2 linked regions of the Chlorobaculum parvum NCIB 8327 genome follow. The protein of the gene in region 1 binds, or shares a complex with, the protein of each later gene. Links are inferred from orthologs where the notes say so. Each region holds a gene or a part of one and is shown on either strand. Other genes may lie near its edges. The genes, in order: smc and CPAR_RS00470.

Region 1 (8,659 bases):
TTCCGCAGTCTGCTGCTCATTGGCGGCGTACCGCTGGTGGCGAGCCTTCAGGGCATCGGAGATTTTACGCTTGACGGCCTGACCTCGGCCAGAAAATTTTATTCCGGAATCGAACTTGATATCATCGCCGCCATCGCCACAGGCAATGAGACGCATCGGGTAACCTGCTCCTGGCCGATGACCATCCTGCATGTCCCGCTAAACGATGCTGGCACATGATTGGTAAAGCGGGAGAAAGATTTTACTTTTAGTCAATTCAGTCATCGTCCATCAATCGGAGAACACGCCCATGAACATCGCCAAAGCACTGACGGTGGTTGTTGTCGTCCTCATCCTGATTCAGTTAATCCCGCGCCCCAGCCACGAGAACCCTCCGGTAACCGGCACTCCCCAATGGGATAGCCCGCGGACGGAAGAGCTGTTCAAACGCTCCTGCGCGAACTGCCACTCCAACGAAACCATCTGGCCGTGGTACAGCAACATCGCCCCGCTTTCGTGGATCATCAATCTTGACGTCAAGGTCGGACGCTCGAAGTTCAACGTCTCCGAGTGGGGACGCCCAGGCAAGAACGATGGCGATGAAGCCGCCGGCGAATTGAGGGAAGGAAAAATGCCGCCGTGGTTTTACATGCCGGCGCATCCCGAAGCGAAGCTGACCGACGCCGAAAAGGATGAGCTGGTCAAGGGACTGGCCGCAACCTTCGGCGACGAAGATGCGGAACACGAGGAAAAACCCTGATCGCGCAATCGGGTAAGGGGGCTGTCTCAAACATTTGTCATTCTGAACGAAGCAACGCGAAGTGAAGAATTCAGTTTTTCCGAAGCCTGACAGCCCCTGGCCAAAGCTCCGGAGCTATCCGCTGCACCTGTTTCTGTTCCTCGTCACGCTGTTCACCACCACCTGGGCAGGGGCGGAGTGGGCTGGCAAAACGATGGTCATCACGACCGGCTCTGAATTGATGCTTTTTCTGAAAGCGGGCCTGCCCTACTCGCTTTCGCTGCTCGGATTCCTGACCGTGCACGAGTTCGGCCACTTTTTCACGGCCATGCGCCATCGCCTGCGAGCGACCCTGCCCTACTACATTCCCATTCCGCCGTTCCCGAATTTTCTGAATATCGGTACGATGGGTGCGGTGATTCGCATCAAGGAGCCGATCAGCAGCACGCGCATTCTGTTCGACACCGGCTCGGCAGGGCCGCTGGCCGGATTCACGGTCGCCCTCGGATTGCTGGTGTATGGATTCCTGATGCTGCCTCCAGCGCCGTACATCACGCCGGTCGCCACCCTGCCATCACCGCATGGCACGCTCGTTTTTGGCAAGAATCTGCTCTTCGTCCTGCTCGAATCGTTTTTTTCTTCGAAAGCCGTGCCACCGATGACCGAGCTGTACCGCTATCCGTTTCTTTTCACCGGCTGGCTCGCCTGCTTCGTGACCGCGCTGAACCTGCTGCCTGTGGGCCAGCTTGACGGCGGGCACGTAATCTATGCGATGTTCGGCGACGCAGGGCACCGCAAAATCGCCAACGGGTTCCTGATCGCCATCATCATCCTCGGCCTCCCCTCATTCGCCGTGGAGCTGGCGGGCATCTTCCTGCCCTCGCTGACCTTGCCGATTCCGGAGTCTGTGCTCCGGCACTCCTGGCCGGGCTGGATTGTGTGGGCGTTCATCCTGAAACAGTTTATCGGCACACGCCACCCGGCAGTCTCGGTTCGCCAGCGCCTCTCGATGGGGCGTACCATCGCCGGATGGCTCTGCATCGCCCTGTTCGTCCTGACCTTCACCCCGATGCCGTTCGACATTCTCTGATCCGCCATGACCAACTCCATCGACAGCAACCGCTACCGGCTCGATTGCGCCGGAAAGATTCTCGACCTTTCGACCCCCGCCATCATGGGCGTGGTCAACCTGACGCCTGATTCGTTTTTCGACGGCGGCGTGTACGGTTCGACCGGCAATGAGGCGCAGCTCGAACGCGCGCTGGAGTCGGCGATGGCGATGGTGCACGCCGGAGCGGAGATCATCGACGTGGGAGGCGAATCGACCCGCCCCGGAGCCGACCCGGTCAGCACGGAGGAGGAGATAAGGCGAACCGTACCGTTTATCGAACTGCTGCGCAAGCGCAGCGGCGTGCTGATTTCGATTGACACCTACAAAGCCGAGGTGGCCAACAAAGCACTCCTCGCCGGAGCCAACATTGTCAACGACATCTCCGGCTTCAGCTTCGATCCGGCGATGCCGGAGGTATGCGCACGGCACCAGAGCGGCGTGGTATTGATGCACACCCCAGCACGGCCCGACAGCCTGCGCTGGAGCCAGGAGACCGGCGCAAAAGACGAAGAGGTGATGAGCCGCGTAACCAGCTTCCTGCGCCGCTCGGTCGAGCTGGCAACAAGCTACGGCATCGAGTCGATCGTGCTCGATCCAGGGTTGGGATTCGGCAAGAGCGTCGAGGAGAACTACCGGCTGCTCGCGCGGCTCGACGAGCTGCACGAACTCGGGTGGCCGGTGCTTGCCGGGCTTTCGCGCAAGTCGTTTCTCGGCCAGGCGATCAGGCGCCCCGGCGAGGACGCGCCACCGCCGTCGGAACGGCTCTTCGCCACCATCAGCGCCAACACCATCGCGCTCATGAACGGCGCGGACATCCTGCGCGTGCACGACGTCAAGGCCGCCGTCGAAGCCCGCGCCATCGTGCTCGCAACCCGCCGCGCTTCAGAGTGATCGGCGTAAACGCTCCGTTGTCCGGTTCGTCGATTTTTTGTTAACTTTCGTCCGACAGCGACGTTCGCTCGGACGCCGTCGCTCTTTCGGAGACCGTTAATACCCCGTTCATGTACCTGTCGAAAATCGAACTTTTCGGTTTCAAAAGCTTCGCCCACAGGGTCAGGATACACTTCGACAAGGGTCTCACCGCCATTGTCGGGCCGAACGGGTGCGGCAAAACGAACGTTGTCGATGCCATCCGCTGGGTGCTCGGCGAGCAGAAATCGATGCTGCTCCGCTCACCAAAAATGGAGAGCATCATCTTCAACGGCACCAAACGGCTCAAACCTCTCAGCTTCACCGAGGTCTCCCTCACCATCGAGAACACGCGCAACGTCCTGCCGACCGAGTACACCGAGGTCACCATCACGCGGCGCCTCTATCGCAACGGCGACAGCGACTACCTGCTCAACATGGTGCCCTGCCGCCTCAAGGACATCCTCGACCTCTTCGCCGACACCGGCATGGGCAGCGACGCCTATTCGGTTATCGAGCTGAAGATGATCGAGGAGATCATCAGCAACAAGAGCGAGGAACGCCTGAAGCTGTTTGAAGAAGCCGCCGGCATCACCCGCTACAAGCAGCGCCGCAAGCAGACCTTCCGCCAGCTCGAAAGTGCCTCGCGCGACCTGGCCCGCGTGGATGACGTGCTGGCCGAGGTGGAAAAGAAGGTGCGCTCACTCAAACTTCAGGTACGCAAAGCCGAGCGGTACAAAGAGATCAAAGAGGAGCTGCGAACGCTCGACCTGACCCTGTCGGCGCTCTCGATGGACGAGCACCTGCAAAAGCTCAAGCCGCTGCTCGACTCCATCGCCGCCGAGGAACGCCAGTGCCACGAACTTGCAGCCACCATCGCCAAACTCGACAGCTCACAACAGGAGTCCGAACTGCGACAGCTCGATCTCGAACGAAAACTCGCCGAAGAGCAGAAGGAGCTGAACGCCACCAACCAGCTCGTGCACACCCTCGAAAAGCAGTTGCTGCAGGAGCAGGAGAAGCAGAAAAGCCTGCGCCAGACCATCGACAGGCTGAACTATTCGATAGCCGATAAAGGCCGCCGAAGGCTCGAACAGGAGGCGTTGTCAAAGGAGTTGTCCAAACGGAAAACGCCGCTGGAGGAGGCGTGCGCAAGCGCTCTCGAAGCGTTCGAGAAGCTCAAGCAGCAGGAAGCGGCACTGAACTCGGCGCTCGACGAAGGCCGGAAGCGACTGCACGATGAACGCCGTTCAACCGCCGAGCAGCAACAGGCGATCAACAAGCTGAACCTCACCCGCCAGTCGCTCCGCACGCGCAAAGAGCACCTCGAAGGCTCGCTCGCCCGGCTCGAACAGCGCAAGCGCGAGCTGGAGCAGTCGCTCGAACGCTTCGAACCCGACAGGCTCCGCACCTCCGGACAGCTCGAAGAGAAGCTGCGAACGCTCGAAAACCTCAAAGAGGAGGAGGAGCGCCTGCTCCAGCGCAGGGCAAGCATGTCGGAAGAGGTTGAAAAACAGAAAGAGGAGCTGCTGACCCGCAAGAGCGAGCACAACCACCTGAACAACCAGATCAGGCTGTGCGACTCGATTCTCGAAAAGTTCGAAGGCCTGCCCGAAGGGGTGGCATTCCTCGAAAAGCAGCGTGACGGCAAACCGGGACTCGGCTGCCTGTCGGATCTGATTTCGGTCGAAGAGCGCCATAAAAAAGCACTCAACGCAGCCTTTGGCGAAAGCCTCGGCTACTACCTCTGCCACACGCTCGACGAGGCAAAAAAGGCCATCTCGAACCTCACCAGAGCCGACAAGGGCAAGGTGCACTTCCTCGTGCTCGACATGATCGCCAACGGCAACGGTATCGACTACGCCGAAATCGAAGGTGCACAACGGGCGGTCGATCTGGTGCAGGGGCCGGACGAGCTCGCCCGAGCGTTACAGCTGCTCCTGCAGCATCGCTACGTGGTGGACAATCTCGATACCGCCGAACGCCTTGCCGAACACCACCCCGAAGCGCTCTTCATCACTGCCAGCGGCGAAAAGTTCACGCGGCGCGGCGTACTCTTCGGCGGCAGTCCCAAGGGCAGCGACAGCCTGCGGCTCGGCAAAAAGGCCGAACGCGACCAGTTGCAGCAGAACATGAACGAGGTGGTTGCCAACATTGCCGAAGCCGAAAAAACGCTGACGGAACTCCGGAACGAGCTGAACGCCATCGATCCGCAAAAAATCAGACGAGAGGCCTCAGCGGTCAACCAGGAGATCGCCGCGTTCGAAAAAGCGCTTGCCCGGTTCGAAGCCGAAGAGCGCTCGGGAGCCGACCAGATCGAACGTACAGGCAAAGAGATGGAGGCTATCAAAGCGTCGATCCGGACAGCGGAAAGCGAGCTGGAGAACCTGCTACCGGAAATCCGCCAGCTCGAAGAAAAGCTTGAGCACGGCCAGCAGGAGGTGAACACCATGCAGGAGGCACTCTCCGCAGAGGAGGAGCGCAGTCGGAAGCTGCACGCCGAGCTTCAGGCGCAGCAGGGCCGCTTCCGCGACGCGCAGCTCGATCTCGAAAAACACAGCTTCAAAGCTGAAGCCTGCCAACAGGCAATCGTCACGCTCAGCGACGAAATCAGCGGCATGCAGCATCAGATCGGACGTGCTGAAAAAGAGATCGAGGTGCTCGGCCAGGCCATCACCCAGACCGCCGCCGAACATGAAAAAACGCTGATTGTCTCGGCAAAACAGCAACAGGCGCTCAACGAACTGGAGTCCTCATACCGCGACCTCCAGACCAAAAACCATGACGCGCTGTCCAACCTCCGGGATCTGCGGCGCAAGCACGACCTTTCTCAGCAAATGCTCTCCGAGTTCAGCAACAGTAAAGTCAAACTCGAGCAGGGCATCAACCATCTGCAAACCACAGTCATGGAGCGCTACGGCGTCGAGCTCGACCCGATCCCGGCGCACCTGCCCGAAGGGTTCGATCTCGAAAAATCGAAGGAGCGACTCGCCTACCTGCAAAAACAGAAAGAGCAGTTCGGTGGTGTGAACGAACTGGCGCTGGAGGAGTACGATGCCGAAAAGGAGCGCCTCGACTTCCTGACTGCTCAGAAAGAGGATCTGGTCAGCGCCGAAAAGCAGCTCAGGGAGACCATCGAGGAGATCAACCGTACGGCGCTCGAAAAATTCCGGGAAACCTTCGACCAGGTGCGGAAGAACTTCATCCGGATTTTCCACGACCTGTTCGACCCTGAAGACGAGGTTGATCTGTTGATCCACACGGCGGAGGACGATCCGCTCGAAGCGCACATCCAGATCGTCGCCAAGCCGCGCGGCAAGAAGCCACTGGCCATCGAGCAGCTCAGCGGCGGCGAAAAAGCGCTGACCGCGCTGTCGCTGCTGTTTGCGATCTACCTGGTCAAGCCGAGCCCCTTCTGCATCCTCGACGAGGTCGATGCGCCGCTCGACGACGCCAACGTCGGGCGTTTCATCAAGCTTCTGAAAAAATTTGAGAATAACACTCAATTTATTATCGTTACGCACAACAAAAAGAGCATGGCCTCGTGCCAGGCACTTTACGGCGTCACGATGGAAGAGGAAGGAGTTTCAAAACTCATTCCGGTCAAGATCGAAAACGCACGCTCTGAGGAAACAGCATCCTGATTATGTCCCGCACACTTGTTCTGTTCGACATCGATGGAACCCTTCTGAAAGTCGGAAGCATGAACCGACGCGTGCTGGCCGACGCGCTCATCGAGGTGTACGGCACCGAAGGCAGCACCGGCAGTCACGACTTCTCCGGCAAGATGGACGGGGCAATCATCTACGAAGTGCTCTCCAACGTCGGACTCGAACGTGCCGAAATTGCAGACAAGTTCGATAAAGCCAAGGAAGCCTACATCGCCCTTTTCCGCGAACGCGCACGGCGTGAAGACATCACCCTGCTCGAAGGGGTACGCGAACTGCTCGACACCCTTTCAGTTCGAAGCGATATCCTGCTCGGCCTGTTGACCGGCAACTTCGAAGGCTCGGGACGCCACAAGCTCAAACTCCCGGAGATCGACCACTACTTTCCGTTCGGCGCCTTCGCAGACGACGCGCTCGACCGCAACGAACTTCCCCATATCGCGCTCGAACGGGCCCGGCGCATGACCGGAGCAAACTATTCCTCCTCGCAAATCGTTATTATCGGCGACACCGAACACGACATCCGTTGCGCGCGCGAACTCGATGCCCGCTCGATCGCCGTAGCGACCGGCAATTTTACGATGGAGGAGCTGGCCCGGCACAAACCCGGAACGCTGTTCAGAAATTTTGCCGAGACCGATGAAGTTCTCGCCAGCATCCTTACACCAAAACACTCTTAATTCCGCATCATGAAGACCTACCGACGGCAGCTCAGAGAAAAAATCATTCAGGCGCTTTACACGCTTGAACTCCGGGATGTCGATACCGACTCGGCGACCAACTGGCTGCTGACCAAGGAGATGGCAGACGACCCGAACGCGATGAAGTTCTTCAACCACCTGATGAAAAGCATCATCGACCATCGCGAAGAGATCGACCGACATATAGCCAAGCACACCTTCAACTGGGACATGAACCGCATTGCGATCATCGACAAAAACATCCTGCGCATGGCCCTTGCCGAAATCCTCTACTGCGAAGACATTCCGCCGAAGGTTTCGATCAACGAAGCGATTGAAATTGCCAAGAAGTTCAACAGCACCGAAAAGAGCAGCAAGTTTGTCAATGGCATTCTCGACGCCATTTTCAACGACCTGAAAGCCGAGGGACGCATCCAGAAGTGCGGACGCGGCCTGATCGACCACACCGAGTCGAAGATGCAGAAGTCGGAAAGCAACCGCTAACGCGCGCCAAAAGCCATGAGCATGACCGTCCCCGAAAAGATCGCCTTCATCGACAAGGCGCTCACGGCCGTCTGGCCGAACCCGAAAAGCGAGCTGGACTACGAAACTCCGTTCCAGCTTCTGGTGGCCACCATCATGGCCGCGCAGGCGACCGACAAAAAGGTCAACCAGCTCACGGTCGAACTGTTCAAAGCCGCACCCGACGCCGAAGCGATGAGCCGCATGGATGTGGATGACATCAAAACCATCATCCGTCCGATCAACTACTACAACAACAAGGCGAAAAATATTCTCGCTATGAGCCAGCGGCTTGTCGATGAGTTCGGCGGCGATGTTCCGGCTTCACGCGAAGCGCTGGAAAGCCTGCCGGGGGTTGGAAGGAAGACGGCCAACGTGGTGCTGAGCAATGCATTCGGCGTGCCGACCATGCCGGTCGATACGCACGTGCACCGCGTCTCGAACCGCATCGGCCTCTGCAAAACCTCGAAGCCGGAACAGACCGAAGAGGCGCTACTCAAAATCATTCCCGAATCGAGAATGATCGACTTCCACCACTACCTCGTCCTGCACGGACGCTACACCTGCAAGGCAAAGAAGCCGGAGTGCAGCAAGTGCCCAATCATCGAAGCTTGCGACTGGCCTGAAAAAGTGCTTTCGTAGTCACAAAACATCAAGGGCGACCAACTGGTCGCCCTTGCCGTCAAGAGCAACAAGCGCTCTTTTCCATTCTTTTGTTCGCTTCTTTCTCTTACGGCAACTCGATCTTTTTATCCACGGCATAAAGCCACTCGCACTCAGGGCGATTCCGGGTACCAGCCCAGAGTTCGATCGTAATCCCCTGATTGGCTGTGGCCATCGAGGTGAAAATTTCGATCTGGTAGTACAACTCGTCAAGCAGGTCAGCCCAAGCCTCGTCGAGCGGATGCTCTTTCTCGGCATACTCCTCACCAGCTTCGATTGCCGGAGTTCCAGCCTTGAACCAGTCTGAGAGACAGAGATAGCTGTCGGGCATGAGGCAGCCGCCCCGGAAGGTCCCGCGGGGATGCTTCACGCCGGGGATCTCGACCCA
Region 2 (7,311 bases), 410 kb from region 1 along the record:
TACGGCGCAGCACGATTTCGTTGCGATGCCGGATGTAGTACTGCATCATCTCCTTGAGATTGAGCACTCTCGGCACACCATCGACCAGAGCCAGCATGATAACGCCGAAGGTATCCTGCATCGGAGTGTGCTTGTAGAGGTGATTCAGCACCACCTTCGGCACGGCGTCGCGCTTCAGCTCGATCACCAGACGCATACCTTCACGGTCGGACTCGTCGCGGATGTCGGCGATGCCCTCGATCTTCTTGTCGTGCACCAGCTCGACAATCTTCTCGATAAGCCTGACCTTGTTGACCTGATAGGGAAGTTCGGTAACGATGATCGACTCGCGACCATTCTTCTGCGTCACCTCGACGACGGCCCTGGCCCGGATAACCACCTTGCCGCGACCGGTCAGGTAGGCCTGACGAACACCTTCGTAGCCGTAGATGATGCCTCCGGTCGGGAAGTCGGGCGCAGTCACATATTTCATGAGATCGGTGATCTCGATCTCCGGATCGTCGATCATGGCGATCAGTCCGCTGACCACCTCGCGCATGTTATGCGGCGGAATATTGGTTGCCATGCCGACCGCGATACCCGAAGCACCGTTCACCAGCAGATTCGGAATCGCCGAGGGAAGCACCGTCGGCTCTTCGAGCGAATCGTCGAAGTTCAGCGCGAAATCGACCGTCTCCTTGTCGAGATCCTTGAGCATTTCGCCTGCGATCGCCTTCATGCGCACCTCGGTGTAACGCATCGCCGCCGGAGAGTCGCCATCGACCGAACCGAAGTTACCCTGGCCGTCGATCAGAGGATAGCGCAGCGAGAAGTCCTGCACCATGCGAACAAGGCTGTCGTAAACAGCCGAGTCACCATGCGGATGATACTTACCGAGCACCTCACCGACCACGCGAGCCGATTTCTTGTGAGGCTTGTTTGACTGGAGACCAAGCTCGTGCATACCGTACAGCACACGGCGATGCACCGGCTTCAGGCCGTCGCGCACATCAGGCAGCGCTCGACTGACGATGACCGACATTGAATAATCGAGATAGGCATCCCGCATTTCCTCTTCAATGCTGATCGGCAATATCTTTTCGCGCTGCATAATCGATACCCTGACTTTGATTTACCGTGACAAACAACGGCTTAATGTATGAAATAGCTCGTAAAAACATAAAGCTCTTTCCCTCCGGCAAGCGATCGCTTCAGCCTTCGGACGGCTCTGAAAATTCATTGGACTCCGGCAGTGTGACCGTGCTCACCTTGGCATCCGACCAGAGCGACTCCAGATCATAAAAACGGCGATCGTCCGGCTGAAAAACATGCACGACCACATCGATGTAGTCGATCAGCACCCAGTGAAGCGTATCGAGCCCCTCGACGTGCGCCGGGCGCTCGTCCTCTTCGCGAAGCTCATCGACAATGAACTCGGCAATAGCTTTGCTCTTTCGCTCCGAGTCGGCGGTAATAATGACAAAAAAATCGGTGACACTCGTCAGGCCCCGAACATCAAGAATCTTGACCTCTTCACCTTTCTTTTCAAGCGACAATTCAGCAACTCTCCTGGCAAGCAGTTCACTCATAGCCACTTCGCGGGCTTCAACCCCGGAAGAGGCGGCATGTTCCGAACGGGACATAAACATCCGTTTTGATGATAAAAAATCGTTCTGGCGAGAAGCATTCCCGCGTCATAATATAGTCAATAATGGGCTCGTTTGAACACCTTTATTTATGGGCAAATGAGAAATTGAAATGCTTTTTTACAAAATAGTTACATCGGACGATACGTTCTTTTGAAACCATGCAAGTCAAAGAAAAAACACAGGTTGCATCATGAGCGCGCCTGTTTGGGCACAAACGCCTGGCGATACTCGGGCGTCGCATCGGTGCTCGATTCGCCACCGCCTGCCGCGAACGCCTGTTCGGCAAAAGGCAACAGCGCAGATGCGGTGAAAAACGAAGCCTCGATGCAGCGGGAAGCAAGCTGCGGAACCTCATCGGCAAGCGTTTGGACACCCCGCCCGACAATGACGAACGCTCCGCCAAGCGAAGCCAGACGACCGGGCAATTTGGCGGCATCGCAACGGAAGTTCTCGATCTCGGTCAGCGCTTTGCCGTCGCGCCGGTAGATCGCCGCGAAATACTCGCCTGCCCTGGATGGAATAACCGGCACGAGGTTGGCAGCCTCGGTATGCGGCAGGGCTGCGGAAGCCAGCGCGATCATGGTAGGAACCGGCAAGAGCGGCAAATCCGCACCGAAAGCGATTCCCTTAGCCACCGACATGCCGATGCGCAGGGCGGTGAACGAACCGGGACCGGAGGAGACCGCGACGCCATCGAGTTCAGCGGCGGACGGAATCCCCGCCTCCGCCATAACCTGCATCACCAGCGGCACCAGCGCTTCGGCGGTTTTCTGCCACTCGGCGAGGCGCTGTTCAACAATGGTGCCGTCTCGGCTGACCGCGACGCTGGCAAATCCGTGGGTGCACTCGATGGCAAGAATCTTCATGGACTCAACTCAACTGATGACGATTTTCCGCTGCTCGTCGCCGGTAATGAGCAGCTCCACCCGACGGGTGTAGCGCCGGTCGAGCGACGAAAAACGCTCGCCCCACTCGACCACCGACAGAAACGGCCCCGAAAGATAGTCGTCGAACCCCGCCGCGTCAAGCTCCTTTTCCGATTCGATCCGATACAGGTCGAAATGGTGTAGTTCGACCGGGCGGCCACGCATCGAGCCCTCGTAGATATTCATCAGCGAAAAGGTGGGGCTGGAGAGCTGCTCCTCGCAGCCGAACACTTCGGCGATGCCCCGCATGAACTCGGTCTTGCCCGCGCCAAGCGTCCCGGTCAGGCAAACCGTCTGGCCCGGCCCGAGCCCGGAAGCGAACCGCCGCGCATACTCGCGGGTCTCGTCAGCCGAATGCGACAGAAACTCGCCCCTCATCTCCTGAGCCATCATGCATCCCCCTCCAGAGAGCGGAACACCATGCCGGTCATCACCTTGGGATAGAACCATGTCGATTTCTGCGGCATCGCCTCACCCGACTGCGAGACCGACATCACCTGCTCGGCTCCGGTTGGTCGAAGCACGATGCCGACCTGCGCCTTGCCCGACGCAACGGCGTCAAACACCTCATCCATACGGTTGGCGTAGGTCAGGTTGCTCTCCTTCTCGACCGCCTCGGCCTCGATGCCAAGCATCTGGCCAAGTACGAGGTCGTGCAGCACCACCACATCGAGCCCCTGCAACGCCTCGGGCACCGGCCCCGACAACACTTCCGAAGGCTTCGCATCGAGCGAAACGCCGAGCACCATCTCCGGCAGCACAATTCCGTAGCACGGCTGCTGTCCGCCGGTGGCGAGAAACTCGTCGAGCGCCCCCCTGCCGGGCAGCTCCCAGACGGTAAACGCGCGATCGAGACTCGCGATGAAAGCTTCGGGATCGAACGATTCCAGTCCGTGCACCAGGCGATGAATCGGCAGGATCAGCAGCCCCTCGTCGTAGATGTTCGACAAATAGGCCATGATATAGTTATAAGGCTCACGCCCCGTATGGCCGGGATTGGCGGCAGCCCGTTCGTTCCTGTACGCCAGCCCGGTTTCATAGCGATGATGCCCGTCGGCGATGTACACCTTCAGCGCATCGAGTTTGGCGGCGAACCGGGCGATCAGCGCCGGATCGCTCATGCGCCACATGCGACTCCGCACCCCGTCGAACTCGGCATCGAGAACCGGCTCGCGCCCTTCGACGAACTCATATAGCAGCTTGTCGGTGCGTTGGGACTGATCGGCATACAGCCCGAAAATGCTGCTGAGGTTCGCCTTGGTCTCACGAAACATCTTCAGCCGGTCGGCCTTCGGCCCGGAAAGCGTCCGCTCGTGCGGCAGCACCTTCTGCTCGGAGGGCTCATACAGTCGCAGCGCAGCGAACAGCCCCTTGCGCGTGCGGCTTACGCCCTGCTCGTCCTCGAAGGTCTGAAAGCAGGGGTAGAGCGCGGGCTCATCGTCCTGCACAAGGACCGATGCGGCAAGCCATTCGTGGAGCCGGGCTGCCGCAGCGGCATAGCGGTCGGCTTCGGCAGGCAACTCCAGACGAACCGCATTGTAATCCGAACTCTCGTACAGCGCTCGCTGCAGGTCGGCAGATATGGCGTCGTAAGGCGGGCAGATAAGCTTCGAGGCTTCGCTGGCGACATCGGGGCCGTAAACAATCCCCTTGAACGGCACAATCTCGGGCATGGGCTTATGGGTTTAGGCGGTTAATCGACGGGCTCTCGCTGTGAAATCCAGAAATCGTTGACCCCCTCCTTGATGATGACGGAAATTTTATTGTTCCGACACAATTCGAGCACGGCCAGAAAGGTGACGACAATCACAATCGCCTCGCGCAGTTCATCGAACAGGGAGGTGAAGGAAACCTGCACCCGCTCACCGAGGCGCGTCATGATGAGGGCGCTCTGCTGCTCGATGGTCACCGGCGCGTCTGAAACGTTCTGCGTCCTCGTTTTCGGCATGTTGTCGATCACCGACTGGTAGGCCAGCATGAGGTGGTACAGCGTCGGACGGTTGACCGGTTCGTCCATCTCGTCGATCACCTCCGGTTCCAGCTCCTCGAACACGCCGCGCGGAAACATCCGCTCACGATCCAGACCCAGCAACTCAAGCTCGGAAGCCCCCTCTTTGATGCGCTTGTATTCGAGGAGCCGCTGCACCAGCTCGGTTCTCGGGTCGAACTCGCCATCGTCGCCAGCCTCGGGCTCCGGACGAGGAAGCAGCATTCGCGCCTTGATGCTCATGAGCATCGAGGCCATGTAGATGAACTCGGCGGCGACCTCAAGATTCAGCCGCTGCATGGCATGGATGTAGGCGATGAAGTCGCCGGTAATCTTTGAAACCGGAATATTGTAGATGTCAAGCTCGTCACGCTTGATAAAAAACAGGAGAAGGTCGAGCGGGCCTTCGAACTCTTCCAGACTGATGCGGAACATGCAGTACCTGTTGATTTCGAATTGAGATGTGGGCAGACAACGATGCCTTCTGAAGAGCTTTCAGTAAGGCGATGCTACCGTTTTCAAGAGATCGCCATACAGCGCCGGCCTTGACGGAAGGCCAATCCGAAGCGCCGCAGCTCTCCGCGTACCCCTACAAGGTAAAGACTTTCCGTTTAAATTTTTGAACCACGATCGGTATTTTTACCCCGACGGCCCTCGTTTGCCGCAATAACGCCGAACTCTCCCGCGCCACTTGACGCTCAGGAAGTTCGACAGCAAAGCAAACGGAGCACGGAAACCGGAATCCCCGACAAACCGGGATGCGAACTTGTTGCCACCCGATGCCGTTATCGGTGTTCGGAACCAATCCATAAAACACCCTCCATTCATTCGATCACTTCCTTATGAAGCGCCGTGCTGCTACACCCATGCTTGCCTTCGCCATCCTGGCCTCGCTCGCCTCGCCGTGCGCGGCACAATCGGCCGAGGAGTACTACAACCAGGCGCTCTCAAAGCAAAAAGCTGGAGAGCTGGAAGAGGCAGTGCGCCTTTACACCAAAGCCATCAACAAAGATGATCGCATGATCATGGCCTACCAGATGCGGGGTGCGGCATGGCAGAAAATGCGGCAATTACAGCAGGCCTTCGACGATTACACCATCCTTATCGAGCAGGACGATCCCTACTTCCGGGCCGTCGGCTACTTCAATCGCGGCATCGTCAACGACATCGCAGGCCGTCACACCGAAGCGATCAGCGACTTCACTGGAGCCTTGAAGATCGACTGGAAAATGGGAGCAGCCTATTTCCACAGAGCCGTCGCCCGCCTCAAGAGCAGAGACAGCACCGGTGCTTTCAAAGATTTACACCAGGCCGCCCGGCGCGGTGACACCGATGCAAAAAAATGGCTCGACCTCCTTTCGCCCAGCTGGCGAGAAGCGAAACCATGAACACCGCCAAGCCTGAACGCATTTGAGCTGAAAAGCAGAAGCCGCCGGAGAACGTCTGTCTCCCGGCGGCTTCTGCTTTCATTAGATAATCGGTGCACGAACCGTGCTGAATCAAGGCTCAGATAGCGCTTCCTCCGCGCTCGTCAGTCCTGATCCTGATGCACTGCTCCAGCGGCGTAACGAAAATCTTGCCGTCGCCGATTTTGCCAGCGGCATGCCGCGCGGCTTCGATGATGGTATCGATGGTGGTATCGACATATTGATCGTTGACGGCGATATCCAGACGCACCTTCGGAATAAGGTTCGGAGCGATTTTCTGGCCACGATAATACTCGATATCCTCCTGGCGGCCGTGGCCGCTCACGCGGCTGACCGTAATTCTGGTAATATCGGCCTGTATCAGCGCTTCGCGAACGTGGTCAAGCCTGTCCGGAGGAATGATAGCGGTAATAAGTTTCATACTGTTTTCTATCAGTTAGGATTGATAAGGCCGTATCCCTGCTCACCGTGCATGCTGTGGTCAAGGCCGGACATTTCATCGCTTTCGCCGATACGCAAACCGACGGTTTTTTCCACAATCACCAGCAGCACCAGCGAAACGACAGCGGCAAACACCACCGTAACGCCCACCGCCGTAGCCTGAACACCGAGCTGCTGCCACACCGTCCAGGAACCGCCGGCAGCTTCAGCAGCCTCGGCCATCCAGGAGGGACGAATGAAAAAGGTGAGGAAAAGAGCGCCGACAATACCACCGACACCGTGCACGCCGAACGCATCGAGGCTGTCATCGTAACCGAGCTTGTTTTTGAGCGTAATGGCCATGTAGCAGATCAGAGCAGCAATGGCGCCCAGCGCGAATGCACCGAAAGGCGGCACAACCCCGGCGGCCGGAGTGATTGCAACCAGACCGGCAAGAATGCCCGATGCCACGCCAAGACTGGTGGCCTTGCCGTAGTGAACGAGCTCAACCATCATCCAGGTGAACGCACCGGCAGCGGCGGCCATCTGGGTCACGGTCAGGGCACGGGCGGTGGCAAGATCGCTCGAAATGGCGCTGCCGGCGTTGAAGCCGAACCAGCCAACCCAAAGCAGACCGGCGCCCATCAGGGTCATGACCAGATTGTTCGGATGCATCACATTCCTCGGGTAACCACGGCGGGCGCCGAGGTACAGCGCGGCAACCAGCGCCGTAACACCGGACGAAATATGAACCACCGTGCCACCTGCGAAGTCGATCGCACCGGCAGCACCGAGGTTGAACAGAAAGCCGTCAGCAGCCCACACCCAGTGGCAGATCGGCGTATAGACCACGATGCTCCAGAGCGCGATGAACAGAAGGTAGCCCTTGAAATTGACACGCTCGGCAAACGCACCGGCAATCA

Evidence for each region.
Region 2: the proteins of smc (region 1) and CPAR_RS00470 are in contact, whole or in part, in a crystal structure (PDB 3ZGX), measured with the Bacillus subtilis proteins. The link is inferred for Chlorobaculum parvum NCIB 8327 from one-to-one orthologs.

What each region holds. Positions count from the first base shown.
Region 1 is NC_011027.1:513,786-522,444, reverse strand. What follows is about bases 2,478-6,582. They hold smc (chromosome segregation protein SMC), read left to right. Parts: upstream 2,478-2,830; coding sequence 2,831-6,382; downstream 6,383-6,582. Other genes in these bases: CPAR_RS02485 (HAD family hydrolase), read left to right, coding at 6,385-6,582; folP (dihydropteroate synthase), read left to right, coding at 2,478-2,720. Outside these bases: CPAR_RS02510 (class I SAM-dependent methyltransferase), read left to right, coding at 1-219; CPAR_RS02505 (heme-binding domain-containing protein), read left to right, coding at 290-739; CPAR_RS02500 (site-2 protease family protein), read left to right, coding at 801-1,808; more of folP, read left to right, coding at 1,815-2,477; more of CPAR_RS02485, read left to right, coding at 6,583-7,086; transcription antitermination factor NusB, read left to right, coding at 7,096-7,590; nth (endonuclease III), read left to right, coding at 7,606-8,250; CPAR_RS02470 (hypothetical protein), read right to left, coding at 8,339-8,659. UniProt on the Bacillus subtilis protein: Required for chromosome condensation and partitioning.
Region 2 is NC_011027.1:101,783-109,093, reverse strand. The notes cover bases 3,113-5,869. They hold CPAR_RS00470 (segregation and condensation protein A), read right to left. Parts: upstream 4,977-5,869; coding sequence 4,248-4,976; downstream 3,113-4,247. Other genes in these bases: CPAR_RS00465 (tetratricopeptide repeat protein), read left to right, coding at 5,384-5,869; CPAR_RS00475 (DUF1015 domain-containing protein), read right to left, coding at 3,113-4,227. Also shown: rsfS (ribosome silencing factor), read right to left, coding at 1,191-1,628; tRNA (adenosine(37)-N6)-threonylcarbamoyltransferase complex dimerization subunit type 1 TsaB, read right to left, coding at 1,817-2,494; tRNA (adenosine(37)-N6)-threonylcarbamoyltransferase complex ATPase subunit type 1 TsaE, read right to left, coding at 2,504-2,947; more of CPAR_RS00475, read right to left, coding at 2,944-3,112; more of CPAR_RS00465, read left to right, coding at 5,870-5,929; CPAR_RS00460 (P-II family nitrogen regulator), read right to left, coding at 6,048-6,389; CPAR_RS00455 (ammonium transporter), read right to left, coding at 6,401-7,311. UniProt on the Bacillus subtilis protein: Participates in chromosomal partition during cell division. May act via the formation of a condensin-like complex containing Smc and ScpB that pull DNA away from mid-cell into both cell halves.